3 regions of the Pseudoxanthomonas indica genome follow, and region 3 is predicted to be linked to each of the others. Evidence: riboswitches for the same ligand, from Rfam matches in the RefSeq annotation. Region 3 holds a riboswitch; each other region holds the start of a gene.
The links. Region 3 has a riboswitch for cobalamin ahead of btuB (TonB-dependent vitamin B12 receptor). Riboswitches for the same ligand answer to the same signal wherever they lie in the genome.

Region 1: another riboswitch for cobalamin. It lies ahead of B5X78_RS08945 (ribonucleoside-diphosphate reductase subunit alpha); the one in region 3 lies ahead of btuB (TonB-dependent vitamin B12 receptor).
Region 2: another riboswitch for cobalamin. It lies ahead of metE (5-methyltetrahydropteroyltriglutamate--homocysteine S-methyltransferase); the one in region 3 lies ahead of btuB (TonB-dependent vitamin B12 receptor).

The regions. Positions count from the first base shown of each region.
Region 1 covers NZ_FUZV01000001.1:1,923,477-1,933,601, reverse strand. Annotated here, with positions in the region: gene B5X78_RS08960 (I78 family peptidase inhibitor) at 1-28, shown strand, start outside; gene B5X78_RS08955 (linear amide C-N hydrolase) at 113-1,159, shown strand; gene B5X78_RS08950 (ribonucleotide-diphosphate reductase subunit beta) at 1,169-2,188, opposite strand; gene B5X78_RS08945 (ribonucleoside-diphosphate reductase subunit alpha) at 2,379-4,715, opposite strand; cobalamin riboswitch at 5,008-5,214, opposite strand; gene B5X78_RS08940 (hypothetical protein) at 5,250-5,921, opposite strand; gene tatC (twin-arginine translocase subunit TatC) at 5,979-6,740, opposite strand; gene tatB (Sec-independent protein translocase protein TatB) at 6,721-7,269, opposite strand; gene tatA (Sec-independent protein translocase subunit TatA) at 7,291-7,515, opposite strand; gene B5X78_RS08920 (lipid-binding SYLF domain-containing protein) at 7,597-8,469, opposite strand; gene hemH (ferrochelatase) at 8,672-9,634, shown strand; gene B5X78_RS08910 (alpha/beta fold hydrolase) at 9,637-10,125, shown strand, end outside.
Region 2 covers NZ_FUZV01000001.1:261,254-271,378, forward strand. Annotated here, with positions in the region: gene B5X78_RS01160 (DUF1365 domain-containing protein) at 1-235, opposite strand, end outside; gene B5X78_RS01165 (NAD(P)/FAD-dependent oxidoreductase) at 232-1,530, opposite strand; gene B5X78_RS01170 (acyl-CoA desaturase) at 1,527-2,483, opposite strand; gene B5X78_RS01175 (ChrR family anti-sigma-E factor) at 2,541-3,224, opposite strand; gene B5X78_RS01180 (sigma-70 family RNA polymerase sigma factor) at 3,221-3,844, opposite strand; gene B5X78_RS01185 (putative signal transducing protein) at 3,925-4,377, opposite strand; gene metE (5-methyltetrahydropteroyltriglutamate--homocysteine S-methyltransferase) at 4,425-6,707, opposite strand; cobalamin riboswitch at 6,910-7,146, opposite strand; gene B5X78_RS01195 (SOS response-associated peptidase family protein) at 7,168-8,103, opposite strand; gene B5X78_RS01200 (DNA-3-methyladenine glycosylase) at 8,221-8,838, shown strand; gene B5X78_RS01205 (EF-hand domain-containing protein) at 8,851-9,294, opposite strand; tRNA gene B5X78_RS01210 (tRNA-Leu) at 9,477-9,563, opposite strand; tRNA gene B5X78_RS01215 (tRNA-Cys) at 9,660-9,733, opposite strand; tRNA gene B5X78_RS01220 (tRNA-Gly) at 9,824-9,899, opposite strand; gene pgsA (CDP-diacylglycerol--glycerol-3-phosphate 3-phosphatidyltransferase) at 9,890-10,125, opposite strand, start outside.
Region 3 covers NZ_FUZV01000002.1:98,788-108,912, reverse strand. Annotated here, with positions in the region: gene bioD (dethiobiotin synthase) at 1-469, opposite strand, end outside; gene B5X78_RS11115 (TMEM175 family protein) at 462-1,190, opposite strand; gene B5X78_RS11110 (GAF domain-containing protein) at 1,264-1,749, shown strand; gene B5X78_RS11105 (TfoX/Sxy family protein) at 1,746-2,123, shown strand; gene cobS (adenosylcobinamide-GDP ribazoletransferase) at 2,132-2,878, opposite strand; gene B5X78_RS11095 (histidine phosphatase family protein) at 2,869-3,468, opposite strand; gene cobT (nicotinate-nucleotide--dimethylbenzimidazole phosphoribosyltransferase) at 3,465-4,529, opposite strand; cobalamin riboswitch at 4,599-4,833, shown strand; gene btuB (TonB-dependent vitamin B12 receptor) at 4,972-6,819, shown strand; gene dinB (DNA polymerase IV) at 6,910-8,022, opposite strand; gene B5X78_RS11075 (chemotaxis protein CheB) at 8,182-9,240, shown strand; gene B5X78_RS11070 (CheR family methyltransferase) at 9,293-10,125, shown strand, end outside.

The sequences.
Region 1 (10,125 bases), on a different contig from region 3:
CCGGGTCACCGCCGTGCGCTGCGAGTAACGCGCCGGTCGCACCCTCGCCGTTAGTTTCCGCAGGTCACCGTGTACGCCCGGCCATTCCTCTTGCAGAAGAAAGGAGCACGCCATGAAGTCGCGCCACCTCGCTGGAATCCTGCTGGCCGGACTGATGGTCTCGTCATCGCTGGCCGACGCCTGCACCCGCGTGGTCTATCTGGGTGACAACGGCGATGTCATCACCGCCCGCTCGATGGACTGGAAGGTGGATGTGGCCACCAACCTGTGGATCTTCCCGCGCGGGATGAAACGCAGCGGTGAGGCCGGGCCGAATTCCGTGGCATGGACCTCGCGCTACGGCAGCGTCATTGCCACCGGCTATGAGGTGTCGACTACCGACGGAATGAACGAGAAAGGCCTGTCGGCCAACCTGCTCTGGCTGGTGGAATCCGAGTATCCCAAGCACGACGCCCGCAAGCCGGCCATGAGCATCGCCATCTGGGCGCAGTACATGCTCGACAACTTCGCCACGGTGGACGAAGCGGTGAAGGCTCTGGCCAGTGAGCCTTTCATCGTGGTGACCGATGCGGTGCCGGGCGAATCGAGACTGGCCACCCTGCATCTTTCCCTGTCCGATGCCACGGGCGACAGTGCCATCGTCGAATACATCGGCGGCAAGCAGGTGATCCATCACGGCCGCCAGTACCAGGTGATGACCAATTCGCCGATCTTCGATCAGCAGCTGGCGCTCAACGCCTACTGGAAGCAGATCGGCGGCACCACCATGTTGCCGGGCACCAACCGATCCGCGGATCGCTTCGCCCGCGCCTCGTTCTACATCAACGCCATCCCCAAGTCCGAAGATCCGGTGGTGGCGCTGGCCAGTGTCTTCAGCGTGATCCGCAATGCCTCGGTGCCGTTCGGCATCACCACGCCCGGCGAGCCGAACATTTCCTCGACGCGCTGGCGTACGGTGGCCGATCACAAGCGCCGGTTGTACTTCTTCGAATCGGCGCTGACGCCCAACACCTTCTGGGTCGATTTGAACGACGTGGACTTCAGTCCCGGCGCCTCGCCGAAGAAGCTGGATCTGGGCGCCGACCAGCGCAATGTGTTTGCCGGCAACACGGCGGCGAAGTTCGTCGACGCGCCGCCGTTTCCGTTCCTCGGTTTGTAGGCGCCGTGCTCAGAAGGCGTGGTCGAAGCCGACTTCGCCTTCCACGCCCACCTGATACGCCGAGACGCGCCGCTCGAAGAAGTTGGTCAGTTCCTGCACGTCCTGCAGGTCCATGAAGGGGAAGGGATTGGTCGAGCCGAACTCCTTCTCGAAGCCCAGCTGCACCAGTCGCTGGTCGGCGCAGTACTCCAGGTACTGGCGCATGTCCTTCAACGACAACCCGGCCACGCCGCCGGACAGGGTGTCTTGGGCAAAGGCGACCTCGCACTCCACCGCCTCGCGCAGCATCTGCACCACCTGCGCCTTGAAGGCGTCATCGATCAAGTCAGGCTCTTCCTCGCGTGCGGTGCGGATGACCTCGAACGCGAAGGCCATGTGGCAGCTCTCGTCGCGGAACACCCAATTGGTGCCGCTGGCCAGGCCATGCAGCAAGCCGCGCGAGCGCAGGTAGTACACGTAGGCGAACGCGCCGAAGAAGAACAGGCCTTCGATGCAGCCGGCAAAGCAGACCATGTTGAGGATGAACTGCTTGCGCTGCTCGCGCGTTTCGATGCGACGCATGTCCTGCACCGAGTCCATCCACTTGAAGCAGAACTCGGCCTTCTGCTTGATCGACGGGATGTTGTCGACCGCGGCAAAGGCCTTGGCGCGCTCGTTGGGGTCGGGCAGGTAGGTATCAAGCAGGGTCAGGTAGAACTGCACGTGCAGGGCTTCTTCGTACAACTGCCGCGACAGGTACATGCGCGCTTCCGGCGCGTTGATGTGCTGGTAGAGATTGAGCACCAGGTTGTTGGAGACGATCGAATCGCCGGTGGCGAAGAACGCGATCAGACGCTCGATCAGATGCCGCTCGGCCGGGCCGAACTTGTGCTTGAGATCGTTGACGTCCAGCGCAAAGTCCACCTCTTCGACCGTCCAGGTGTTCTTGATGGCGTTGCGGTACATCTCGTAGAACTGCGGATAGCGCATCGGTCGCAGGGTCAGTTCAAAGCCCGGGTCGAGCAGCAGCTGGCGGTTGTGGGTAGACATGGTGGTTCCGAGTTGGGCTGATCCCCGCTTGCAGGGAAGTGGCTCTTGCCCCTTCCCCCGCTTGCGGGGGAAGGTTGGGATGGGGGCGCTCTTTGCGCGGACTTGTCCGGACTTCGCTCTTGCCCTCACCCCAGCCCTCTCCCGCAAGCGGGAGAGGGGGCCGATCGCGGGGCTCGGCAAGGGCATTGGCTTACTGGCAGGCCTCGCAGGCCTCGGGATTTTCCAACGAGCAGGCGATCGCCTCGCTGGGCGTGTACTCCGGCTTCGGTGTCACGGCCGCTGCCGCACCCACCGTGGTCTTGGCAATCCGCGTGGCCGGACGTGAGCGCAGGTAGTAGGTGGTCTTGATGCCCTGCTTCCACGCATACATGTACATGGACGACATCGCGCCGATGTTGGGGCTTTCCATGAACAGGTTGAGCGAGGCCGACTGATCGATGAAGGCGCCGCGGCCGGCGGCCATGTCGATCAGCGAACGCATCGGCACTTCCCAGGCGGTGCGGTAGATCAGCTGCAACGCCTCGGGAATCTGCGCCACGCCCTGGATCGAACCTTCGGCCAGCTTGATGGTGTCGCGCATTTCCGGCGTCCACAGGCCGAGCTTCTTCAACTCTTCGACCAGGTAGCGGTTGACCTGCAGGAAATCGCCGGACAGCGTCTCGCGCTTGAACAGGTTGCTGACCTGCGGCTCGACGCATTCGTAGCAGCCGGCAATCGAGGCGATCGTCGCGGTAGGCGCAATGGCGATCAGCAGCGAGTTGCGCAGACCGTGCTGGCGGATGCGCTGGCGCAGGCCATCCCAGCGCTCGGCGTTCTCCGGCACCACGCCCCAGGCGTCGAACTGCAGTTCGCCTTCGGCCGCGCGGGTGTCCGCAAACGACGGATGCTTGCCACGTTCCTGCGCCAACTCCACCGACGTTTCCAGCGCGTGGAAGTACACGGTCTCGGCGATCTTGTTGGACAGCGCGCGTGCTTCGGCGCTGTCGAATGGCAGGCGCAGGCGGAAGAACACATCCTGCAGACCCATCACGCCCAGGCCGACCGGACGCCAGCGCAGGTTGCCGCGGCGCGCCGATTCGATCGGATAGAAGTTCAGATCGATCACGCGATCCAGCTGGCGCACGGCCAGCCGCACGGTCTCGGCCAGCTTGTCGAAATCGAACCAGCCGTCGGCATCGAAGTGACGGCCCAGGTTGATCGAACCCAGGTTGCACACTGCGGTCTCTTCGGCCGAGGTCACTTCCAGGATCTCGGTGCACAGGTTGGACAGATGGATGACGTTGCCGGCGCGCAGGGTCTGGTTGCTGGCGCGGTTGCACTTGTCCTTGAAGGTCATCCAGCCATTGCCGGTCTGGGCGAGGGTACGCATCATCCGCGCATACAGATCACGCGCCTTGACCTTGCGCACTGCCTTGCCCTGCGCCTCGGCCTGCTCGTAGGCGCGCTCGAACGCCTCGCCGAACAGATCGGTGAACTCCGGCACCACGCGCGGATCGAACATCGACCAGTCGCCATCGGACTCGACGCGACGCATGAACAGGTCCGGGATCCAGTTGGCCAGGTTGAGGTTGTGCGTGCGGCGCGCTTCGTCGCCGGTGTTGTCACGCAGTTCCAGGAACTCTTCCACGTCGGCGTGCCAGGGCTCCAGATACACGCAGGCCGCGCCCTTGCGCTTGCCGCCCTGGTTGACCGCAGCCACCGAGGAATCCAGCGTCTTCAGCCAGGGCACGATGCCATTGGAATGACCGTTGGTCGATTTGATCAGCGAGCCGCGCGAACGCACGCGGGTGTAGCTCACGCCGATGCCGCCACTGAACTTGGACAGCTGGGCGATGTCGCCGTACTTCTGGTAGATCGACTCCAGCGAATCCTGTGGCGAGTCCAGCAGGAAGCACGACGACAGCTGCTCGTGGGTGGTGCCGCTGTTGAACAGCGTGGGCGAGCTGGGCAGGTAATCCAGGTTGCCCATGCGCCGATACAGCGCCAGCGCTTCGGGCACGTCCTCGCTCAAGGCGCAGGCGATGCGCAGGAAGAACTGCTGCGGCGTCTCGATCACCTTGCGGGTGTGCGGATGGCGCAGCAGGTAGCGGTCGTACAGGGTGCGCAGGCCGAAGTAGTCGAACTGCAGATCCAGACTGGCGTCCAGTGCGTCATTGAGCTTGCGCGCGTTGGTCTGCACGAAGTGAAGCAGGCGCTCGTTGATCAGGCCGACCTCGTGGCCGCGGCTGATCGACTGCGAGAACGCGTGGATTTCCTGGTTGGTCACTTCCTTGGTGATGTAGGCCGCGAGCAGGCGTGCGGCCAGGCGGCTGTACTCGGGCTCTTCGGCGGTCAGCAGGGCGGAGGTGCGGATGGACAATTCGTCCAGCTCGCGCGTGCTGGCGCCGTCGTACAGGCCGGAGATGGTGCGGGTTGCCACGCGCATCGGGTCGATCGCGTGCAGGCCCTCGCAGCTGCGCTGGATGGCGCGCACGATCTTGTTCAAGTCCACCGGCTCGCGCGCGCCATTGCGCTTGGTCACGCTCATGGCGGTGGCGGTGGGCGGCGACGTGAGCAGGAAACCTGCGTCAGCGGCGGTGGCGGGATCTTTGGCGATGGGCTCGGCGACGGCGTCGAGCACGGGCGGGGTCTGGGTCACGGTTCTTCCTCGTTGCGTGATGCACGCGGCGGCCCGTCCCTCGAAGGCAGCACAGGCCGATGGAAGATCACGGTGGTTCAGCGGCGTCGCAGGGACCGAGAACGGTCGCGGGGCCCAGGGCCACGCGTCTGCGTCGCCAGCCATCTCCCCCCGGAGATTCCGCGGCCGGCACCGCGCGATGTGCAACGCGCGGCTGTCGGCAGGTCTTCGGACTCGTGGACGCGGAAGCTCTCGCTTCTTCCTAGCCCGTCGCTTCCCAGGGCATGTGCCCCAGTGCCAAATGACGGGTTCGTTTCCACCTACCGCTGCGGGGCAGTGCCGGTGTCTGACCGGCTTCCCTTTTCATCTTCCGGCGGCAACCGGAAGAACCGACAGCCACAAGATAGTGGGGCCGGTCTGGCAGGTCAACCACTGCCGGTAGTGTCAGCGGGTGATTCTCACCGCGGCAAGGGCCTGCTGCAGACGGGCCTTGGCCGTGGCCTGGTCGAAGGGCGGCTGGCGCGGCGGATCGTAGACCTCGGGGCGGGTGCCCATGACCAGCAAGTCGATGGCGATGCAGTGGCCATGGCGCACCGCGCGGTAGGCATCCACGTCCAGGTAATGGCTCATCGCCGCATCCGAGGCATGGAAATGATGGAAGACTTGGCCATCGATGCGGACTTCCTCCGTGCGCGAGGTCTCGGCGCTGTTGGCGACCTGGGTGCACTCGGCCAGCGCACCGGCGTTGTTGCTGCTGCCCAGCCGCAGCTCGGCGGCGGTGAGCGAGTCCGAGCCCCGCAGAACCAGAGCGGCCAAGGGGCGACCGACACTGTCCGGCCCGGCGGAACTCTTCCATTGGTCACCGGCGAAATAGCTGCGACTGAAATCGTTGCGCAGGTCGAATCCCTCTACCGGCAACAGCGCCACGCCAGCATCGGTGTCGGCAAATACCGGCTTGAACGCTCGCCGCTGCGTGTCGGCGGTCGCTGCCGGAGACGCAGTGGCGGGTGGCGCATGGGTGGCAACCGGCGGCGCTGCAGGCGCGTTGTCCTGGCAGCCGCTCAGCAAAGCGATGGCCAGGCCGAAGAGCGGGAGGGAACCGGCAGGTCGTGTCATCGCGGCAGTGTCCGCGCTAACCGATGAAGAAGGCGTCGCCGGCCCGGACGACCGCGCTCAGGCGTCCTTGGGTTCTTCGCGCTTGGGCGCCACCCAGGAAGCGGCCAGGATGCCGGCTTCGTAGAGCAGGCACATGGGCACTGCCAGCATCAGCTGCGACACCACGTCCGGTGGGGTGACGATCGCGGCGACCACGAAGATGCCGACGATGGCGTAGCCACGACCTTCGCGCAGTTGCTGCGGGGTGACCCAGCCCAGCAACGCCAGGATCACCAGCGCGACCGGCAGTTCGAAGCTGACGCCGAAGGCAATGAAGATCACCAGCACGAAGTCCAGGTACTTCGCCGGGTCCGGCGCGATGGTGATGATGTCCGGGGTGAACATCATCAGGCCATGGAACACGGCCGGCAGCACCAGGAAATAGGCAAAAGCGCAGCCCAGGTAGAACAGGCCGATGGCCGAGACCAGCAGCGGCATCGCCAGCCGCTTTTCGTGCTTGTACAGGCCAGGCGCCACGAAGCCCCAGGCCTGGAACAGCAGCCACGGTGCGGTCAGGAACAAGGCCGCGAAGAACGCCAGCTTGATCGGCGCAAAGAAGCCGGAAGTCGGCTCGCTGGCGATCAGCTGGGTGACCTGCGAGGCGGGCAGGTTCTTGATCAGCGGGATGGCCATGTGCGCGTACAGCTGCTTGGCGAATGGCAGCAGCGCCACCAGCACGATGGCCAGGCCGAACAGCGCGCGCATCAAGCGCGAGCGCAGCTCCAGCAGATGTTCCATCAGGCTGCTTTCGGCCTGGGCGTCAGACGTTTCGTGGTTCATGGGTTTCGTCTGGGCGGGTCGATGGATCGGAAGCGTCGGCGATCTGTTCGGCGTCGTCGTCGCCCGCCATGCCGGCCATCAGGTCCGGATCCGAGGCGGAGGCCAGCGATGACTCGCGGTCCTGCATGGAATCATCCGGTTCGACGGACGGGGTCGGCGTCGCGGGCGCGGCGTCGGCATCCGTGGCATCCGTGGCAGCGCCCGCCGCAACAGCACCCGCTGCAGCACCGGCGCCCGTGTTCTTCACCGACTGGCGCAGATCGTCGAACTCGCGCGCCGTCTCCGCCGCGCTCTCGCGGATGCGTCGCTCGGTGTCACGCATCGCGTCTTCGGTATCGCGCAGGCTGCGCTTCAATTCGTCGGCGGCCAGTTCGCGCTCCAGTTCATCGCGCACCGAATGCCATTGCGCGCGCGCGCGCCGCACCCACAGACCGGTGAACCGCGCCGCCTTGGGCAGGCGCTCGGGTCCGAGCACCACCAAAGCGACGATGGCAATGATCAGCAGTTCGCCGAAGCCGATATCAAACATGGCGGCAGAGGGGCCGCGTGCTTATTGCGAGTTACGGTCGCGCTCGTTCGAGGCGCTGGTCTCGTCCTTGCGCGACTGATCATCCAGACGCTCGACCGGCTTGCCGTCTTCATCACGCATGCCCTTCTTGAAGCCCTTCACGGCTTCGCCCAGGTCCGAGCCGACGTTGCGCAGGCGCTTGGTGCCAAAAATCAGCAGCACGACCACCAGCACGATGATCCAATGCCAGATGCTAAGACCGCCCATGGTGTGCTCGCAGAAAGTAAGTCAGGGACCGCTAGGATACCGCAGGCGGACGGCCAATCAGGCGCGTCCGCTCCAGTCCGGTCAGGGTGTGGTGTTGAGTGGCTCGGTGCGGACTTCGCCTTCGCCCACGGGCTGGAAGCCCTGCTGGGCGGCGGCCGCAGGTTGCGCACCCAGCGGAGCGGTCTCGGCCGACGTCGGCGTCGACGGGGTCACCGTCGTGGTCGGCAGCACCGGGCGCTGGCTCGCCTGGGCAGTGGCATTGCCACCGCCACGCGCGGCACGCGCTGCGGAGGTGGCTTCTTCCAGTTGATCGCGGAAGCCGACCACCGCCGCCGAAGGCGCGCCTGCACGGCCTTCGAAAATCGCGCGCGGCGTGCCGGCGCTGCCATAGACCGAGGTGTTGGCATCGTCATCGATCTGCATGACGGCACCGTCCAGCGCCACCCCGGCAAACAGGCCACGCGCGCGCGACCACGACCAGATCTCGGCCTTCAACTGGCCATCGGTCGCGGCGGCGGCATTGCGGCCCACCGGTCCTGCGGCCACGCCGGCATCGGCGCCGAGGGTGAACTTGCCGTTGACGATGTTGTCCAGATTGCGGTCATTGCGGAACACCAGCACGATGTCCGCCGACTGCACGCCGGCCTGGAAGCCGATGCTGCCGCCGGTGAGTTTGATGAAGACCGGTTGCGACCAGGTGCCATCGGGATTCTTCACCGACATCAGGCCATGGCCGCGACGACCGCCGAACACCAGACCGGCCTTGAGGCTGTCGGGGATGACGACGATGGCCTTGGCCTCGTCCAGCAGCTTGTCGGGAATGCTTTCTTCCGGGATACGGCGAATTTCATCCAGCACGCGCACCGCATTGGTGGCGCGTTCGTCTTCCTTCTGGCCGGCGAAGGCCGGCGTGGCGAACAAGGCGGCGGCGAGCAGCGTGGCGGCGGGCAGCATCAGCAGGCGGGAAGAACGGCGCTTCATGGGACGCTCCAAAGGCGGATTCGCAGCAAGATACTGCAACTGCCTGAAAATAGGAGTGAGGCAATGAATCGCCGCTGACAATCGGGCATCGGCGAGTGGCCTGCATCGATGGCATCAACGACGTGGATAGAAAGGATCAGCGCTGGCGGTTCGCCGGCTCTGCCACAATAGGCGCATGCCCGACGCACCCAATACCGCGCTGATCGCGGTCAATCTAGGCACGCCCGAGGCCCCCACGGCACCCGCCGTGCGGCGCTACCTCGCCGAGTTCCTGCACGATCCGCGCGTGGTCCAGTTGAGCCGCTGGATCTGGTACCCCTTGCTGCACGGACTGATCTTGCCCTTGCGCGGGCCCAAGGCGGCGCACAAGTACCAACAGATCTGGCTGCCGGAAGGATCGCCGCTGGCGGTCTACACGCGCCAGCTGGCGCAGGCGCTGCAACAGCGTTTGCCGCAGTGGCGCGTGCATGACGCCATGCGCTATGGCCAGCCCGGACTGCCCGCGCGACTGCGTGCGCTGCGCGATCAGGGCGTGCGCCGGCTGGTGGTGTTGCCGCTGTATCCGCAGTACTCCACCACCACCACCGAATCGGTGAAAGACGTGCTGGCCCGCGAAGCGCGCGACTTCGAGGTGCATGTGGTCGAGCAATACGCCACCGATGCGGGCTGGGTGGCAGCGGTGGCCGATTCGATTCAACGCTGGCGCCAACAGCATGGCACCGGCGAACACCTGCTGTTCTCCTACCATGGCCTGCCGCAGCGACTCGCGCGTGCCGGGGACCCGTATCCGCAGCAATGCGATGCCAGCACCCGCGCGATTGCGCAGGCATTGGGCCTGTCGGACGATCAGTGGACCCTTACGTACCAGTCGCGCTTTGGCAAGGAGCGCTGGCTGGAACCGGCGACCGACCTGAGCCTGGATGCGCTCGCCGCCCGCGGTATGCGCCAGGTCGACGTGGTCTGTCCCGGCTTTGCGGTGGACTGCCTGGAAACGCTGGAAGAAGTCGGCATCGGCTTCGTCGAGCGCTTCGCCGCGCAGGGCGGGCAGCTGCGCTACATCCCCTGTCTCAACGCCGAACCGGCGCATGCCGATGCGCTCGCCGCGATCGCGCGCCGCGCGCTGGGTGAGGTCGAGTGAACCTGCGCGAGTTCTCCGCACCCATTGCCATGGGTGAACTGCGCGGTCTGCGTGGCGGTACACCGGGCGCGCCGCGTGTGATCGCCCTGCACGGGTGGCTGGACAATGCCGCCAGCTTCGTCCCGCTGGCCGCCTGCCTGCCGGATCTGGAACTGGTGATACCGGATCTACCCGGGCACGGACACAGCGTGCATCTGGGGCCAGGCGCGGAATACACCAGCGGCGTGGCGGTGAACGCGGTGCTGGATCTGGCCGATGCGCTGGAGTGGGAGCAGTTCTACCTGTTGGGGCATTCGATGGGCGCCGGCATTGCCAGCCTGCTGGCCGCGTCCTCGCCGCACCGCGTGCAGGGACTGGTGGCGATTGAAGCGCTCGGTGGCCTGTCGGAAACCGTGGCCCGTACCGCCGCGCGCTGGCAGGAAGCCATCGCCGCCGCGCGCGCATTGCCCGACAAGCGCCTGCGGCTGTTCCCGGATCTGGCCATGCCGGTG
Region 2 (10,125 bases), on a different contig from region 3:
CGACGCGCTGGCGCACCGCTTCGTGCAGGGGCAGCGTCGGATCACCCAGGTAATCGCTGCGGCGGAACTCGGCCAGGTTGCGCCGCCCCACCGACCACAGCCAGCGGTGGTGGAAGACCTGATCGACCTCATCCAGGTCCAGCCACAGCTGCGCCAGCCGGTAGCGGAATTGATGCGCCTGCGGTGCGTGCCGGCGATGGCGTACCCAGCCGGTATAGATGGCGCTGGCGCTCATGCCGGCAACGCCTGCGCAGATGGCGCCGCATTGCCGGCATGTCCGCGGTCATGCCGCTCGCGCATCGCATGCGCCACGCGCTGTGCGCTGCGGATGCCGTCTTCGTGGAAACCCCAACCCCAGTACGCACCGGCAAACCAGGTGCCGCGCCGACCCTGCAATTCCGCCCAACGCGACTGCGCAGCCAGCATGGCGTGGTCGTGCACCGGGTGCGAATACTGCAGCGTGCGCAGGAGGCATTCCGGGCGGACGTCGTGCGTGCGGTTCAAGCTCACGATCAGCGGGCGCACCTCGTGCAGGCCCTGCAACAGGTTCATGCAGTAGCTGACCGTGCAGGCCGCGCCCGGCTCGGCGGGCAGGTAGGCATTCCACGCCGCCCACGCCTTGCGGTTGCGCGGCAGCAAACGCTCGTCGGTATGCAGCACCACCTCGTTGTGCTGGTAGCGCATCGCCCCCAGCACCTCGCGTTCCAGCGGGGCGGCGTCCTGCAGCAGGGCCAGCGCTTGATCGCTGTGGCAAGCCATCACCACGTCATCGAAGCGCTCCACGCCCAGCGGCGATTCAATCCATACACGCCCCGCTTCGCGACGCACCTCAGTGACACCACAGTTCACCCGTTCGTCCACCTGCCAGCGCGCCCGCAGCGCGTCCACGTAGCGGGCCGAGCCCCCCTGCACCACCCGCCAGGGTGTGCGCCCGCTTATCTGCAGCATCTGGTGGTTGGCCATGAACCGGACCAGATAGCGCACCGGAAACGCCAGCACTTCCGTACTCGGCGATGACCACAGCGCAGACGCCATCGGTAGCAGGTGCTGCTCAATGAAGGCCTGGCCGTAGCGACCCTCACGCAGATACTCGCCCAGCGTCGGCCCGCCCCCCGGCTGATCCAACACGGCCGGCGCCTGCCGGTAGAAGCGGCGCAGGTCGCGCAACAGGCCCCAGAAGCGTGGAGACAGCAGGTTGCGACGCTGGCAGAACAGGCCCGCCAGCGAGCCGGCGTTGTATTCCAACCCGGTGCGCGCGTCCTGCACGGAAAAACTCATGGTGGTCGGCTGGCTGGCCACGCCCAGCTCGGCGAACAGCGCGCTCAACACCGGGTAGTGCTGTGGGTTGAACACGATGAAGCCGGTGTCCACGGCAATCCGTTGGCCATCCAGTTCGATATCGTGGGTGTGCGTATGCCCGCCCAGGTGCGCGTCGCGTTCGAACAACGTCACCGCGTGCTGGCGCGACAACCACCAGGCACTGGCCAGTCCGGCGATGCCCGAACCCACCACCGCGATGCGCCGCCTCACGTGGCAGCCCCGCGACGCGCCTTGGCCATCACCCAGGCCGGCACCGGCTTCAGCCCGGACACCAGTCCCAACCAGGCCATCAGGCGCAGGCCATACCAGGTGAGGTCCACTTCCCACCAGTAGAAGCCCTGGCGCGCGCTTCCCGGGAAGTAGTGATGGTTGTTGTGCCAGCCCTCGCCAAAGGTCAGCAGCGCCAGCCACAGGTTGTTGCGGCTGTCATCGCGGGTGGCGAAACGGCGGCGGCCATAACGATGCGCCAACGAGTTGATGGTGACTGTGGCATGGAACAGCAGCACGGTGGAGATGAAGAACCCCCACACCAGCAACTGCCCGCCGCTGGTGTGCAGTTGCGGCGCGGCCTCTTCAAGCCAGGCGCCGAGTGAATAAAGCGCGGCGGCGAGTGCGATCGGCACCAGCACGTCGTAGCGATCCAGCCAGCGCAGTTCGCGGTAGCCCGCCAGATCCGGAATGCGCGCCCAATGGGTCGGGAATCCGCCGCGGGTCAGGAACCAGCCCATGTGGCTGCGCCAGAAGCCCTTCTGTCCCGGCGAATGCGGGTCGTCCGGTGTATCGGCATGGCGATGGTGGTGGCGATGGTGCGCCGCCCACCACAACGGGCCGCGCTGCACCGATGACGCACCGAGCACCGCGAACACGAACTGCAAGGCGCGCGAGGTCTGGAAAGTGCGGTGGGAAAAGTAGCGGTGATAGAAGGCGGTGATCGCGAACATCCGCAGCACGTACAACGCCGCCGCTACTCCCACCGCGAACCAGGACACGCCGACCCAGAACACCGCCAGACAGGCCAGATGCATGCCGGCGAAAGGTACGACCCGGAGCCAGTCAATGCGCGCGTCGTCGAGCGCTTCGGCAGGCTCCGGCGCGGCGGTGTCGAACCAGCGACGCAGGCTCATCCACCGCTTGTGCCGCATTGCCGACGCCTGCACCGTCATGGCCTGCTCCCGTTGCTTTCAACTGCATACGGGCAAGCGCGCGATTTGGATGCAGGCTCAGAGGCCGATCAGTGGCTGCAGTTTGCGCGCCAACCAGCCGGGGAAGCGAAGTGGCGCATCCAGCGCCGACACGCAGATGCACGCCACGCCGGGCACGGTGACGGGTTGGTGCTCGACTTCGCTGTCCAGATCCGCCACATCGCCCACCGCAAACCGGCCCAGCGCATCGGTGTAGGCGCCTTTCAGGATCTGGGTCAGCTCGCTGCCGCCGTGGCTGTGGATGGGCATGCTCTTGCCGGCGGCGATCTTGAGCAGGATCAGCTGGCCCTGCTGCAGGCCCTGCGCGCGGATCATGTGCATCCCCGGCCCCATCCAGCGCCAACGCAAGGCGCTGTAGGTCTCGCCGAAGTACGCATGCAAGGACACCGGCAGACGATCCGGATCCGCCTCGCGCGGGCCGTCGATGGCGTTGCGGAAGGGGCTGGCCGGCGGCGCGACCGGTGCTTCATCCAGTTGCGCGAGGATGTCCTGACGCAATGACTCGCGGCGAGCATGCGAGGCATGCCCCGGCTGTTGCTGCTCCAACAGCAAACCACCCAGCCGTTCGCCCTTCCGCACCTGCTGGCGGCACTGCGCACAGACTTCCAGATGGCTGGCCGCCACTGCCGCCAGCGCCGGCGACAGCGTGCCCGCGGCAAAGGCGACCACCGTGGCGCTGTCCAGGTGATGGCGCGGCGTCATGGGCTGTCTCCGATGGCGTGCTGCAGGCGTTGGAAGGCACGACGCAGATGCGATTTGACGGTTCCCAACGGGAGACCCAACTCGTCGGCGATTTCCTGGTGGCTCTTGGCTTCGAAGTAGGACATGCGGATCAACCGGGCCTGCACGGCCGAGAGTGCGTCGACGCGACGCGACAACTGGACCTGCTCGGCGTAGTCCTCGGCCGAACTGGCCTGCGGCGCCTGCTCGTCCGGCAGGGTTTCGATGGCCTCCTGGATCCGGATCCAACCCGGCTCATGCCGAACCCGATCGATATGCAGATTGCGCGCGATCCGGAACAGCCAGGTGCACAGGCCGCTGCGCCCGGCATCGTACTGGCCGGCGCGCTGCCACAACCGCAGCAGCGCCTCCTGCGCCAACTCCTCGGCCACGCTTTCCGCCACGCCCAGGCCGCGCAGATACAGACACACCCGGGGCATGAAGTGATCGTAGATGCGCAGGAAACTCTCACGCGAACGCTGCCCGGAGACGGCCGCCATCTCGGCAGTCCAATCCTGCAATTCCCGCGCTGGCGTGGTCGTGTTCACGGTGCGGAGCGCCTCGAAAGGCGAAGGAGGTCCCTGGCTGTCGCGCGAGCTCATCGTAGCGCAGTGATCCGTAGCGTCCTGTCGGCGTCACAGACACATACGCCGCAGGGCGGCATTTGGATGCAGGCCTGGCCTCAGGTCGGCTGACGCACTTGACCAGCGGCCTCGATATCGGAGAACCGCCAGCGCATCTGGCAAGCCAGGCAACGATAGTTCGACGCCTGGGTCGGAAACGGCACCGACACCGCCAGGCAACTGGCCAGCAGCAAGGCCCGCTGGCCCAGCGGCACGGTTTTCTCAAGGCGCTCGCCGCCGCAAGCCGGGCAGCGTTCTGCGGCACTGGGATCCTCTGCAATCAGATCCTGCTCAAGCTCACCTGCGTGGTAAGCACGCACGACCTCGGCCGCCGCCTCCGCAAACGCCTCGGGCACCTGCAGCCGCGCGCCTCCCAGGGCGCCGGCCAAGGCCCAGTTGGCCATCATGTGCTGGTCATCGGCGACGGAGGCGGGAATACCGTCGGCTTGCAGGCGCGCGCAGAGAATCTGCGCCTCGGATGGATTGAAGTAGCGAGCAATCGTGGTGAGCACAGTTTCCCTACCCTGCCGTCCTGTCGAGACGGCAGGGTAATGCGAAATCAGGCATGCACCAAGCGCATCGCCTTGGCCGCTTCCACCATTTCCCGCAGCGCGGCCGTGGTCTCCGCCCAACCGCGCGTCTTCAAGCCGCAATCCGGATTGACCCAGATCTGCTCCACCGCCAACACCTCGCTGGCCTTGTCCAACAGGCCACGCATCTCGGCGCTGTCAGGCAGTCGCGGCGAGTGGATGTCGTACACCCCGGGACCAATCTGGTACGGATAGCGGAACCGCACGAACGCATCCAGCAATTCCATCCGCGAGCGCGAGGTCTCGATGGAGATGACATCGGCATCCATCGCCGCCACCGCCTCGATGATGTCGTTGAACTCCGAGTAGCACATGTGGGTATGGATCTGGGTGCCCTCGCCCGCCACCCCGGCGGTGATGCGGAAGCATTCCACCGCCCAATCCAGATAGCTCGCCCATTCGGCGCGACGCAGCGGCAGGCCTTCGCGCAGGGCCGGCTCGTCGATCTGGATGACGGCTATGCCGGCCGCTTCCAGATCGCGCACTTCCTCGCGCAGAGCCAGCGAGATCTGACGGCAGGTATCGGCACGGGATTGATCATCGCGAACAAACGACCACTGCAGCACCGTCACCGGGCCGGTCAGCATGCCTTTCATCGGCCGCGTGGTCAGCGACTGCGCGTACCGGGTCCAGGCCACCGTCATCGGCGTCGGGCGCCAGACATCGCCGAAGATGATCGGTGGCTTCACGCAGCGTGAGCCATAGCTCTGCACCCAACCCTGACGGGTGAAGGCGAATCCTTCGAGCTGCTCGCCAAAATACTCGACCATGTCATTGCGCTCGAATTCGCCGTGCACGAGCACGTCGATGTCGAGTTCTTCCTGCACCCGCACGCAGCGCTCGATCTCGCTAGCTAGGTAAGCCTGGTAGTCACCGTCGCTGAGTTTGCCGGCGCGATGGCGGGCGCGGGCTTGGCGGACTTCGTGGGTCTGCGGGAATGAGCCGATGGTGGTGGTGGGGAATGCGGGCAGTTGCAGGCGCTCTTGCTGGCGCGCGCGACGTGTTTCGTAGGGGGCCGGGCGCTGCGACCATTCGGCGGTGAGCGATGCCTGCAGCTCAGCGACTTCCGGGCGATGCACGCGTTGCGAGCGGCGGCGGGCTTCGTGGCGCTCACGGGCCCGGGCGAGTGCGGCGTCAGCGTGTGGTTGGTTGAGCAATGCATCGCCGAGCAGACGCAGTTCCTCCAGCTTCTGCTTGGCGAAGGCCAGCCAACCGCGCAATTCGGCGTCCAGTGCAGTTTCGTCATCGGCATCGACGGGCACATGCAACAGCGAGCAGGACGGCGCCAGCCACAGATTCTCCGCGCCGACATGGCCTTGCGCGTAACGCGCCAGCACCAGTGCGTGGTCCAGGTTGGCGCGCCAGATATTACGGCCGTCGATCAGGCCGGCCGAGAGCACTCGGCCACGTGGCCAACGTTGCAGCAGGGCATCGAGCTGATCCACGCCGCGCACCAGATCCAGATGCAGGCCTTCCACCGGCAAACCGCTGACCAGATCCAGATTGTCGCCGACGCTGCCGAAGTAGCTGGCCAGCAGCAGCTTGGGCCGTGGCTGCTGCGCGAGCACGGCGTAGGCGTGCTGCCAGGCGGCTTGCAGGCGCGGATCGGCATCCAGCACCAGGCAGGGTTCGTCGACCTGCACCCAATCGGCGCCGGCTTGGTGCAGGCGGCTCAGCAGCTCGGCGTAGACCGGCAGCAGGCGATCCAGTAGTTCAAGCCGGTCGCTGCCATCCACCGACTTGGACAGCCACAAGAAGCTCACCGGCCCCAGCAGCACTGGCTGCGCGTGATGACCGGCCGCCTTGGCTTCCAGGAACTCGGCCAGCGGCTTGTCGCCGCGCAGGCGGAACTGCTGGGCGGCGTGCAGTTCCGGCACCAGATAGTGGTAGTTGGTGTCGAACCACTTGGTCATTTCCAGCGCACGCAGATCCACGCCATCTTTCTGGTGGCCGCGAGCGAGGGCGAAGTAGCCGGCGAGCGGATCGCGATCAGCCAGCGCGCGGTAGTCGTCGGGTATGGCGTCGAACAGGAACGCGGTATCGAGCATTTGGTCGTACAGCGAGAAATCGTTGCAGGGCACGATGTCGATGCCGGCGTCGGCCTGCAGTTGCCAGTGGCGATGGCGAAGTTCGCGAGCGGTGCGCTGCAGGTCTTCGGCACTGGATTCGCCGCGCCAGCAGGTTTCCAGGGCTTGCTTGAGTTCGCGGCGGGCGCCGATGCGCGGGAAGCCGGAATTGCGGGTGGTGCTCATGGACAGATCCTCATTCGTGGTCGGATGAGGAACGAAGGAACCGCATCGACCCACGCGAAGGTCATCCGCGCAGCCACGACGCCAGCGACCTTCGCCCCCTCGGGCGATCCGGTTTCCAGAACGGGGATATGGCGAGGCTGGCTTGCACGCGGCCCGCCAGGCACCGGCCTTCCCCCCTCGGGAATCCAGGTCAGCGGAAGACGCGGGTCTTCCGGCCGAGGCAGGTCTTCGGGCTCATGGACGGGTCCACGCGGATGCGTGGCGGCCTACTGTCCGTCGCTTCCCGGCCTTGCGGGCCAGTGCTGATGACGGAGTTCGTTTCCAAATACCGCTGCGGGGCAGCGCCGGAATAGGACCTGGAAGGTCCGCACCGGCTTCCCTATTAAATCCATCGCTTCATCGGGTTGAAGAGATGGATACCTTCGACGGAGGGGAAGATACGGCGGCGGTTGGGGCGGCGTCAAGCCGCTTCCTGCCACTCGTAATACGGATGTTGGCGGTCATCCAGAATCCGGTACTGCTCGTCCAACTGATCCGGGTCCGGGTGCAACCACGCCTGCACATGTTCGGGCTTGAGGTTGATGATGGTGCGGTCATGGCCGGTGGCGGCCACTTCGGGCTCCGGCTCGTCGGTGATGGCGGCAAAGGACAGCAGATCGGGCTCTTCGCCTCTCGGATCCACGGAGCGATTCCACAGGCACGGCACCAGCATCGGCTCACCCGTGCGCGGAGTGAACTGCAGCACCTGGTTCTTGCCATCGGCGCCCTGCACGTTCTCGTAGAACGTATCAACGATCAGCAGGCCATGCTGATGGCCGAACAGCAGGCTCCAGGACTTGGCCAGCGAATCGCGCCGGGCGTTGTAGGTACCCGGATACTTGCGCTCGATGGTCTCCGTCCAACCCGGAAGCCTGCACTGGTAGCGCATCGGGTAGACCACCAGCTGATCGTTCTCCGCCACCAGCAATGGCGCGTAGTTGCCGGGAAAGAAACGGAAGTCGCGTGCCTGCGTCTCGTGCCGGCGCAGGTCGGCCAGATCGCCGCGCAGCTTTTCCACCTTGCTGCGCGCAATGCGCTGGTCATCCTGCGCCTTCTTGGTGCTCTTGGTTTGCAGGCTGCGCTCGGCATCCGCCAGGCGCTTGGCCTGCTTGAACATCTCCTGCTGCAGCTCCAGCTCGCGCACCTGCCGCTGCGCCTGGATCAGGCTCCAGATATCGCGCTCCTGCGGCGAGTCGGCATCGCGGAACCATTCCTCCATCGCCTTGGGCATCCTGCCCTTGCCCTTCTTCTTGCTGTCGGCCAGCAGCAGCTCGGTGAATTCCTTCAAGCCCATGATGGCGCCGTGCTGGCGCACGAACTTCTTGTAGTGGGCGGTAATTTGGGCGGAGTAGCACATGGCTGGAGGGCATAGTACCCCCGCCGCAAGCGGGGCTACCAGCCGCGCGGCGTTGGCTGTTTCATTCACAAGTCGAGCGTCGTGGACTGGCACTCTGTCACTGACAGCGAGGGCGCGATGACAAGTACACGATGGCCGGGCACAACGCTTCCACGTCGGTTTTTCAGGCGCGATCCGCGCGTGGTTGCACCCGACCTGCTGAACAAGATCATTGCCCGCGATGACGGCCGCGCCGGCCGCATCGTCGAGGTCGAGGCTTATTGCGGTGCCGAGGATCCCGCCGCGCACACATTCCGTGGCCCCACCAAACGCAACGCCACCATGTTCGGCCCCGCCGGGCACCTGTATGTCTACTTCACCTACGGCATGCACTGGTGCGCGAATACCGTCTGCGGCAAAGAAGGCCAGGGCTGGGGCGTGCTGTTGCGGGCCATCGAACCCGTGGCAGGATTGGAGGCCATGCGTGAGGCGCGAGGAAACCCGGCGCGCTTGAAGGACATCGGCAGCGGCCCTGCCCGTCTGGCCCAGGCGATGGGCATCACCGGTGGACAGGATGGCGCCGACTTGATTAAAGGGGATCGCGGATTTCGCGTGCTCGATGACGGGACGCCGCCACCGCTCGATCCCGTCGCCGGGCCCCGCATCGGTATTTCGCAAGCCAAGGATCATCCCTGGCGCTGGTATGTGCGCGGCAACCCGTACGTCAGTGGGTCGAGGCTCGCCAGGAAATCTTGAGGTGCGACTGCCTCACGGCCGCACGCGAACACCATAGCCGGCGCGCATTTCTTCCAGATCCAGATTGCCGTCGGCGTTGCGGTCCAGCCACTTGAAGCGCAGCTCCATGGCATTCCTCAACTCGTCTTCGTTGAGCTGGCCGTCGCGGTCAATATCGGCCGCAATCATCCTGCTGGCCATCGATTTGGTGCCGGGGGCCTGAGGGCCCAGCGCCTGTTCCAGTTCCTGCGGCGAAACCAGACCATCGCGATTGGCATCCGCCACCGCCATCAGCACATCGCTGTCGTACTCGTACTTGCTGAGCAGGCCATCATGGTCGGCGTCCAGCGCCTGGAATCGCTGCTGCGCATCCATTTCGCCCGTCGCACTGGATGTGTCCTGGGTCTGGCACACGCCAGTCGTTGCGATGGCGCTCGCCAGCACTAGCAAGGACGCAATGAAGGAAGATCTGCGCATGGAAGATTCCTCGGATCTCGACGCCCGACGCAGCGGAATTCGCACAAGGAGGCGCCCTGTCGGGGAGTAAGCCCCATTCTCCCCGTGCTGCAGGAGTCAGTCTGACGCTTCGACGGGTGGCGATGCCATCTGAAAAACTACGCAGCCGCCAACCGTATTTCTTCGGTACGCGCGCCGCGTGTTGGTGCCCGGACCCGGAATCGAACCGGGATGGCCTTGCGGCCGGCGGATTTTAAGTCCGATGCGTCTACCTGTTTCGCCATCCGGGCAATGGGTGGGCATAGCGTGCACCAGCCGGCTGCAGATGGAAACCGGGCGACCATAACAAAAGACCCGCTGGCGCGGGTCTCTTGTTCGAATCGATTTGGAGGCCTGGGTCGGAATTGAACCGGCGTACGCGGATTTGCAGTCCGCTGCATAACCACTCTGCCACCAGGCCGATGGCGACTGCGCGAGACTCGCGCAATCCGGGCGCCATTTCAAGCGCCCTACAAAACAAAACCCCGCGAACGGGGTTGTGTTCTGAATATGGAGCGGGAAACGAGACTCGAACTCGCGACCCCGACCTTGGCAAGGTCGTGCTCTACCAACTGAGCTATTCCCGCGGGGTGAAGTTGGAAATTTTATCAGTGTTACGAGAACTGTCAACTGCCTTTTTCTCGTCGGCCCGCAGAATCGGCCAGGCCGCATGCAGGTACTGAAATCCAGACCACAACGTAAGTATAGCGGCAATTGCGAGCAGCCAGTCGCCAAGATGAAAAATCCATTCACCCAGCCAGATGTCGTGACGGTCCAGCGCCCCCGGCGTGGACGCGTACAGCAGGCAGCCCA
Region 3 (10,125 bases):
GGCGCGCGTGATTCAGACAACCCAGGCGCATCCCGACGACGAGTACCACGGGCAGGCGGAACTCACGCACCAGATCCAACTGGTCCAGGTCGGGCGCCAGGGGCGCCGCCCAGCCACCGACACCTTCCACCACCACCGTATCGGCCATCGCCTGCAGGCGCTCGAAGGCCTGACGCATGCGCGCCGTCTCGATGATGACGCCTGCCTCGCGGGCCGCGATTTCCGGCGCCAACGGGGCTGGCAGGGCGTAGGGGTTCAAGTCCGCATAGGCGGGCTTGGGTTCGCTGGCAGCGAGCAATTGCAGGGCATCGTCGTTGCGCCAGTCATCCGCCGAGGGCTCGCTGCCACTGGCCAATGGCTTCATTCCCACCGCGCGCAAGCCGCGCTGACGCAGGGCATGCAACAGGACACAACTGACCCGGGTCTTGCCCACACCGGTATCCGTACCAGTAACAAAGAAGCTACGCATGCGATTCCGATTGCAGGACGCGACCGGCGCGCCGATGACCGATCGTATAGATCCAGCCGGTAAAGGACAGCAGGAAGTACACGCAACCCGGCAAGGCAACCTGCCAAGGAGCTGCCGTCTTCGGCAGCAACGCGACAATCAGGATCGACAGCAGTGCCACCAGCACGAAGTAGACGTGGCTGGCCACCTGCCCCGCAGCGGCCGCGGCGGATTCGATGTCCCAACCCATCCGATGGCGGGCGCGCCACGCCAACAGGTAGAGACCACCGATGCAGGCGGACATGGAGGCAAACGCCACGCCATAGGCGAGGAACATCAACAGGATGTCGCCCGCGCCGCGTACGTCGCTCAGTGGCATGGGCACCCAACCGCCGGTCACCCAGCTGAAGAAGGTGCCGAACAACAGCCGCAACGGATACACGTACACCAGCACCAGGAACACCAGCAGCAGACTGAGCAGGGTGGCCGGAAATCCCTCCATCCGGTATTGCCTGGCCCAACGGACATGCGCGGACCAGAACATGGCCACCATGGCGAAGCTGGCGGCGAACGCCGGCAGGTTTTTCAGCGCACGCAGCAGGTCATCCAGGCTTTCGGGCAGGTGGTCGCCCGAGATGACCAGCAGCGTCACGGCAAAGGCAAATGCCGCGTCCACGAACGCTTCCAGGCGGGTGCTGTCACTGCCGCGCCAGACCACTTCCGTCCTGTTTTGCCCGGTCATGCCGTTATCTCCCCGAATCCCCAACGAATACGCGAAAACCGTGGCCTTACGGACCACGGATTAGAATCCCGCTATGTCCTTTACCAGCCAGATGCTCACCGGCAGCAAGCCGGAACAATACGCCCAGTTGACCGCCCAGGCCCGCGCGCTGCTGGCCGGCGAACCGGATCGCATCGCCAATGCCGCCAACCTGGCAGCGCTGGTGTACCACTCGCTGCCGGATCTGAACTGGGCCGGCTTCTACTTTTTCGACGGTACCGAACTGGTGGTGGGTCCGTTCCAGGGTCTGCCGGCCTGCGTGCGCATTCCGCTGGACAAGGGCGTGTGCGGCGCTGCCGCCCGCACGCTGCAGACGCAGCGGGTGGAGGATGTCGACGCGTTTCCCGGTCATATCGCCTGCGACAGCGCCTCGCGTTCGGAACTCGTCGTCCCGCTGAGCACGAACGGACAACTGGTCGGTGTATTGGACCTGGACAGTCCCAAACTGGCGCGCTTCGATGAAGAAGACCAGCGCGGCCTTGAATCCATCGCCGCCGTCTTTGTGGAGTCGTTGACGTGAGTACCAGCAAGTTGCGGAATATCGGCCCCAAGTCGGCCGCGTGGTTGCGTCAGGTGGGTCTGCGCACGCAGGAAGATCTGGTGGCGGTTGGTTCGGTGGAAGCGTTTGTGCGGGTCAAGCGCGCGGGCTTCCGCCCCAGTTTGAACCTGCTGTATGCGCTGGAAGGCGCGTTGCTCGACTGCCATTGGCAGCAATTGCCCGAAGCCCGCCGTGGCGAATTGCTGGTGGCCTACGACGCGGCCGCTGCGCTGTTGCCGGCGCCGCGCGACCGGCCCGTGGCCGCCCCGGTGACGACCACCCAGGTGCAGGAAGATGAGCACATGGTGCCGTCGATGAACCTGTTCGATTACACCGGCGGCGATCACGACGACTGAGCCGTAGCTCAGAACAGCCGTGCGCTGGCAGGGGCCAGCACCAGCGCCAGCAACAACAGACTTTCAATCACTTCGGTGCTCGCGCCCAGGCAATCGCCTGAGATGCCACCGAGCTTGCGCTTCCAGAACCAGGCCACCAGCGGCGCCAGCAGCAGCGTGATCAACAGAGGCGGCGCCAGCCAGGCGCTGACGCCGATCAGCAGCACGCCCCACATCAAGTCCCAGATCGCGCCGCGACTGCGGTGCCAGCCAAACTGTTCGGCCATGCCCGGATGCAATGGTGGCAGGAAGCGGCTCCACAGCAGGGTCGTGGCCCAACGCGCCCACGCAGGCAGCAACAACAGACCCAGCCACCAGGGTGACCTGGCCAGCTCGGCCAGCAGAACCAGCTTGGTGATCAGTTGCAGCACCACCGCGACCGTGCCGAACACTCCCATGTGCGGGTCTTTGAGCACTTCCAGAAAACGTTCGGGTCGACGATGCGCCGCACCCAGCGCATCGGCCACATCTCCCAGGCCGTCCAGATGCAGAGCGCCGGTCACCCATACCCACAGCAGCAGACACAGCAGCGCAGCCAACCACGGGCGCGCATCGAGCAGCGCCATCGGCAGCAGCAACAAGGCGCCGATGATGATGCCGACCAGGGGAAACCAGACGGCGGTGCGGCTGAGTTCCTCCGCGCGGAAATCGCGCAGCTGCGGCGTCGGCAGACGGGTCAGGAATTGCACCGCCAGGATCAATCCTCTCAGTCGCATGTTTGCCTCAGTTCAATCAGTTCGCCCCACAACCGGTCGCTGCCGTCCAGGCCGATGCGCAGGCGCACGCGCGTGCCGTACTCGATGCGCATGGCCCAGAGCGCTGAAAGGGGCAAGCCGCAGGCCAGCGAAATCGCCAGCCGAATCGGCCCGGCATGACTGACCACCAGCACCCGTGCCGCATCATCCCGCGTCGCCAGCGCCCGCAGCGCGCGTTCCACCCGCGCCTGGAACAGCGGCCAGGGCTCGGCGTTTGGTGGTGGAAACCTGACCGGGTCGCGCTGGAACGCGGCCAGCGCCGCGCGCCCCGCTTCGCTTGCCGCGATTTGTTCCTGCGACAGGCCCTCCCACTCGCCGAAATGCCATTCGCTCCAGTCTTGCGAAATCAGCAGAGGTGGTGCGGCAGCGCCTAGCCAGGCCTGCGCCGTCTGGCGCGCGCGTTGCAGCGGCGAACTGACGATTTGGCTCCATGCCACCTGCGGCGCAGCAGGCCACGCAGCGCAGGCATCGGCCAACAGCGGCGGATCATGGCGACCATCAAAATGGCCGCGCCTGCCGGTGTCGCCATGGCGGACCAGATCGACAATCACCCGGCATCACCGCGATTGTATACGGCCGCATCTTCAAAGGTCGCCATGTCGTTGTGGAGCGCGCAAGCCAGCCGCAGCAGCGGCACCGCCAATGCCGCACCACTGCCCTCGCCCAGGCGCAGATCCAGCTGCAGCAGCGCCTGCGCCTGCAGTGCTGCCAGCACATGGGCGTGGCCGAGTTCGGCCGATTGATGCGAGAACAACAACCACGGTCGCAGCTGCGGTTGCAGTGTGATCGCGGCCAAGGCCGCCACGGAAACGATGAAGCCATCGACCAGCACCGGCACGCCGCGCTGAGCGGCCGCGATCATCGCGCCCGCCATCGCTGCGATTTCCAGCCCGCCAAGGCGGCGCAGGGCTTCCCACGCCGGCGCCTGCGGATCAGCCAGTGCCGGACCATGCAAGGCCAGCGCCTGCTCCACCACGCTGCGCTTGTGGGCAATGCGGGCTGCGTCCAGACCGGTGCCGGCGCCCACCAGCTGCGCAGGCGACAAGCCGGTCAGGGCACACGCCAGGGCGCTGGCGGCCGTGGTATTGCCGATGCCCATCTCGCCCAGCACCACCAGATCGGGCTCTACGCAAGTGGCCAGCGCGCGTCGTCCCGCCGACAGCGCATGGGCCAGTTCGCCCTCGCTCATTGCCGCCTCGCGACTGATATCGCGCGTGCCCAGGCAAGGCTTGTCGGTGATCACGCCAGCAATCGCGTGCGTGGCCACCGAGCCGGCATCAATCACCTGCAGCGACAACTCCAGCTCGCGCGCCAACACCGCAATCGCGGCGCCACCACTGGCGAAGTTATGCAGCATCTGCACGGTCACTTCCTGCGGGTAAGCCGAGATGGCTTGTGCGGCCACGCCATGATCGCCGGCGAATATCAGCACGGGCACCTGCCGTGCGCCAGGCCGGTCGCGGCGTTGCAGCGCCGCCAACTCGATGGCCACGCTTTCCATCCGGCCCAGGGATCCGGCCGGCTTGGTCAGGCGCGCCTGCCGCGCGACAGCGCGCTCGCGGTGTTCGGCGGAGGGCAAGGGCGGGCTGTCGGCGATCCAATCGAAAGACACGGTGGTTCCTGCGGCAAGGGGGAAGGCATTCTAGCCAGCCCACGGCCCGGGCAGGCGCGCGGTTCTGCTAGACTGCGCCGGCTTTCGGGTGACGCACGGACGTTTTGTCCCTGCGTTGAAACGGGAAGCCGGTGAAGCATCGCGTATCACTCGATATGCCGAGCCATTCCGGCGCTGCCCCCGCAACGGTAAGCGAGACAAGTCCAGACAAGCAGCCACTGTGCATGCACGGGAAGGCGTCTGGGCGGCGAAGAGACCCTTCGCGCTCGCGAGTCCGGAGACCGGCCTGGAAGATGACTGGTTGCGACGCGGTGGGCGTTGCGGCGGCCCGCCGCGCGCATTCTGCATTCTCCGCCTGGCCCGTCCGCTGTTGTTCCCGCCGTTGCGCAACCTCCCCGACCACAGTCGCGCGGGAGCGCGCGGCGCACGGAGCACCGCCTCAATGCCACAACTTCGCCTCATCAGCCTGGCCATCACCCTGGCCTTGCCCGTCCTGGCCTTTGCGCAGGACAACACCACCGAACTGGATGACGTCGTCGTCACCGGCACCCGCACCGCCGTCTCGCTGGAAAACAGCCTGGTGCCGGTGCAGGTGATCGATCGCGCCGACATCGATCGCAGCCAGGCCAATTCGCTGCAGGATCTGCTGCGCGGCCGCGCTGGCGTCAACCTGACCAACAGCGGTGGACTGGGCAAGCAGACCTCGCTGTTCTTGCGCGGCACCAACTCCAGTCACACGTTGATCCTGATCGATGGCGTGCGCGTGAACTCGGCCGACTTCGCCGCCGCGGCCATCCCGGATCTGCCGCTGGCGCAGGTTGATCGCATCGAAATCATGCGCGGCCCCAACTCCAGCCTGTACGGCTCGGAAGCCATTGGCGGCGTGATCCAGATCTTCACCCGCCGCAACGAGGGCGCCTACACGCCGTACTTCCAGGTCGGTGGCGGCAGCAACGGCCTGCGCCAGAGCAGCGCCGGCTTTGGCGGTGGTGGTGAGCGTGGCTGGTTTGGTGTCGATGCGGCGTACCAGCGCACGGATGGCATCAATGCCTGCCGCGGCTCGGCCACGCTGTTCCAGGGTTGCTACGCCGACGAGCCGGATCGGGATGGCTACCGCAACGCGTCGCTCAGCCTGCGCGGCGGCTACAAGCTGACCGACACGCTGAGCTGGGAGGCCAGTGCGCTGCGTGCCGAAGGCGCGACCAACTACGACGGCTACTACAACCACACCGACAGCGTGCAGCAGGTGTTGAGCACCAAGCTGCGCTATGCGCCGTCGGAGACGTTTGCGCTGACGTTCAACGCCGGCCGTAGCGACAATGAAGCCGACAACGTCGGACCGCCCTCGTTCGGCATGGAAGTCTTCGGCAGCAACAAGACCCACCGCGATACTGCGTCGGCGCAGGCCGACATCGGCCTTGGCGCCGGCCAGCTGCTGAGCGTGGGCGCCGACTGGTACATCGACCATATGGACAGCACGTCCGGATATGACGTGGACAGCCGCCGCAACGTGGCCGGTTTCGTCGAGTACCAGGGCAGCTTTGGCGCGCATCGTCTGCAGGCCAGCGCACGCAACGACGACAACGAGCAGTTCGGCAACCACACCACCGGCAGCGTCGGCTGGGGCATGGACCTTTCGCACGGCCTCAAACTCAGCGCCACGTACGGCACTGGCTTCAAGGCGCCCACGTTCAGCGATCTGTACGACCCGTGGAGTGGCACTGACACGCTGGAGCCGGAAAAGTCGCGCAGCCTCAACCTGGGCATCGCCCAGTACGGCCGCGATTGGCGCTGGTCCTTCGATGCTTATGACACGCGCATCGAAGATCTGATCACCTACAGCGGCGAGACGTTCAAGATGGTGCAGGTGGACGAAGCGCGCATCCGCGGCGCCGAGTTCACGGTCGACGTCACCCTGGCCGGCTGGGATCTGTCCGCGCAGCTCAGCCACACCGATCCGCGCAATCGCTCCAACGACGCGAACGAAGACAAGCTGCTGCCGCGCCGTGCGCAGAACACCGGCCGCTTCGATATCGATCGCGCCTTTGGCGACGTACGGGTCGGCTTGTCGGTCAATGGCGCCGGCTACCGCTATGACAACCTGGCCAACACGGTTCGCCTGAGCGGTTTTGCCACCACCGATCTGCGCCTGGAATACGCGATCAATGATTCCTGGACCTTGCAGGCCAAGGCCGACAACGTCTTTGATCGCCACTACGAAACGGTCGCCTGGTACAACCAGCCCGGCCGCGAATACGGCCTCAGCGTGCGTTACCAGCCCAAGCGCTGATCGTTCACCGCAACAGGAAATGCCCGGCTATGCCGGGCCTTTCTTCTTCTGTTAACTCGCCACGCCATTGCGCAACACACGCCGCCCCGATCAATCGTCTGCGATTTCGGCGCCGTCCTCGGCAAGCCCGGTCGACAACGGCTCATCGAACAAGCCTGGCTGGCTGACGCCATCGCCGCGCTCACGGAATCCGCCCAGGCCCACGCCCACCAGGCGATACAGCGTGTCGGCGGGCAGGTCGACGCGATCTTTCAACGCCAGCGCGATGGCCGTCAGTTCCTCCAGCGAAGACGGTGGCGCTTCCGGGGTGAAACTACGCGTGAGCAGCCGGAACTGTGCCGTTTTCAATTTGAGCACCACGGTGCGGCCCACGCGATCGGTCTTGCGCGTGGCGGTCCAGGTCTTGTCGGCCAGTCGGCGAATCGCCTCGTCCAGCCCGGACAGCGGCAGGTCGGTGGCAAAGGTGTCTTCCGCCGAAATCGACTGCACCGGTTGATCCGGCTCCACCGGACGCTCGTCGATGCCGCGGGCGCGACGGTAGAGACTGCCACCGAAACTGCCGAACCGCGCTTCGAGTTCGGCTTGCGACCACAGACGCAGTTCGCCGACCGTGCGGATGTCGAGCGCCAGCAGTTTTCCCTGCATGACCTTGCCCACGCCCGGAATGCGCTCCACCGGCAAGGAGGTCAGGAAGGCTTCCACCTGCGCTGGCCGGATGACGAATTGGCCGTCGGGCTTGTTCCAGTCCGAGGCAATCTTGGCGAGGAACTTGTTGGGTGCGATCCCGGCCGAGGCGGTGAGTGAGGTTTCAGCGCGAATCTGCGCTCGGATCTGCTCGGCAATGGCGGTGGCCGATGGCAGGCCGGTCTTGGGCTGGGTGACGTCCAGATACGCCTCGTCCAGCGACAACGGCTCCACCAGGTCGGTCTGGCGCAGGAAAATCTCGCGCACCTGCCGCGACACGGCCTTGTAACGGACGAAATCGGGCGGCACGAAGATCGCCTGCGGACACAGGCGCTCGGCGCGGATGGCCGGCATCGCCGATCGCACGCCGAAGGTGCGTGCTTCGTAGGAAGCGGCGCATACCACCGATCGGGCGCCACGCCAGGCCACCACCACCGGCTTGCCACGCAAGGCGGGATCGTCGCGTTGTTCGACCGACGCGTAGAACGCGTCCATGTCGATGTGGATGATCTTGCGCATGCAGCGACAAGCTTGGACAGGGCTGCGCCAAAAAGGCGAGGCGTTCATTGTAGGGCGGCGCCAACGAACCCAACAACAGACACACGCCTCCTTCACGGCAGCGCTACGCGACAAGGCGTGAAGTATCAGCCACGGGCGAATCTGCCGCGGGGGCAGGTCATGTTCGAGGGAACGACCAATCGCGACATCGTCGTCATCGGCGGCTCTTCCGGCGCCACGGCGCCGCTGAAGGTGCTGCTGGGCCATCTGCCGGCCGGATTTCCCGCCGCGGTGTTCATCGCCATGCACGTACCTGCGCGCGGCACCGGCATCCTGTCGATGGTGGCGGCTTCGGTCAGCCAGCTGCCGGTGCAGCAGGCGGAAGACGGCATGCCGATCGAACCGGGCAACGTCTATCTGGCCGTGCCGGATCGCCATCTGATCGTCGAGGAAGGGCGCATCCGCCTGGGCAACGGTCCGCGCGAAAACCTGGCGCGCCCGGCCATCGACGCCTTGTTCCGGTCCGCCGCGGTCGCCTATGGACCGCGCGTGATTGGCGTGATCCTGTCCGGCATGCTCAGTGATGGCGCCGCCGGCATGGAGGCGATCAAGCGTTGCGGCGGCGTCGCGGTGGTGCAGGACCCCAGCGACGCCATTGCCGACGAGATGCCCACCAATGCGCTGCGTGCCACCAACGTCGACGTCACTGCGCCCGCTGCCCGGCTGGGCGATGTGTTGTCCGATCTCACCCGCGAGCCGGCCGGTTGGCCGCGACCCGCGCCCGCCGACATCCGCCTGGAAGTGGCCATTGCCGCGGGCGAACGTGCAGACAGCCAGGTGATGCGCTCGATCGCTGATCCGGTGCCGCTGAGTTGCCCGAGTTGCGGCGGCGTGATGTCGGCCATCCGCGAGAGCCGGCCGCTGCGCTTCCGCTGTCAGGTCGGCCATGCGATGAACGCCGATGTGCTGGCCCAGCAACAGGAGGGCGCGGTGGACGAAGCGATGCGCGTGGCATTCCGGCTGATGGGCGAACGCGCCGAGCTGGTCGCGCGGCTGGCGGTCGAGAACCGCGATGCCGGCCGGGTCGCCATTGCCGATGCCTACGATATCCGCGCCAGGGAGTATCGCCGCTACACCGACGTGCTGCGGGAAGCGGTGATGGCCTCCATGGTGCACTTGCCCGAGGCCGGCACGTCGCCGGATCCGGCAGCCCTTCCGCCCGCGGAATATTCATTATGATGCCGGCTTGACGACCACGACCGCGGGAGCCACTCCTCCCGCCACCGATACCATGACCGAAGACGAACAGACTCCTGCTGCTGCCGACAACGATGCCGTGGCCGACACTGCAGTGCCGTTCTTCGTCGTGGGGCTGGGCGCTTCCGGCGGCGACACCGCTGGCATTGCAAAGGCACTGACCATACTGGCGCCACTGCGCGAGCTGTGCGTGGTGTTGGCGCTGCGCGACCGCGACGCCCTGGATGAGCAGCAACTCCGCGACGCGCTGGGCAGGGACGCACACAAACTGGTGGTACCGGTCGATGGCCAGCGGCTGGAACCCGCGACGGTCTATCTGCCGACGGCGGGCATGCTGTTTACCCTGGAAGAAGGCCAGTTGCGCATGCGCAAGCTGGACGAGCACAGCGAGCGTGGCGTCATCGATACCTTCATGCTGTCCATGGCGCAGGACCAGGATGGCAACACCATCGGCCTGATCCTGGGCGAGACCGATGGCGACGGCGTGCTGGGCTTGACCGCCATCAAGGAATCCGGTGGCCTGACCCTGGCCAGCGGACGCGCTGACCTCAGTTCCAGCGAGCTGAAGAACGCCAATATTCCGGCCGCGGTCGCGGACTACCTCCTGCCGCTCACGGAGATCAGCAGTCGCATCGAACAGCACATCGTCCACTACAACCGGATGGGCGAAGCGCTGGCCAGCGAGGCCGCCGCCAAGGCCAGCCTGGACAAACTGAGCCAGATCGCGGATCTGCTGCGCAACAACACCGGTCACGATTTCCACGGCTACAAGCGAGCCACCTTCATGCGCCGCGTGCAGCGACGCATGCAGGTCGTGCAGGTGGCCAGCATGACGGCCTACATCGACGTGCTGCGTTCCAGCCCGGA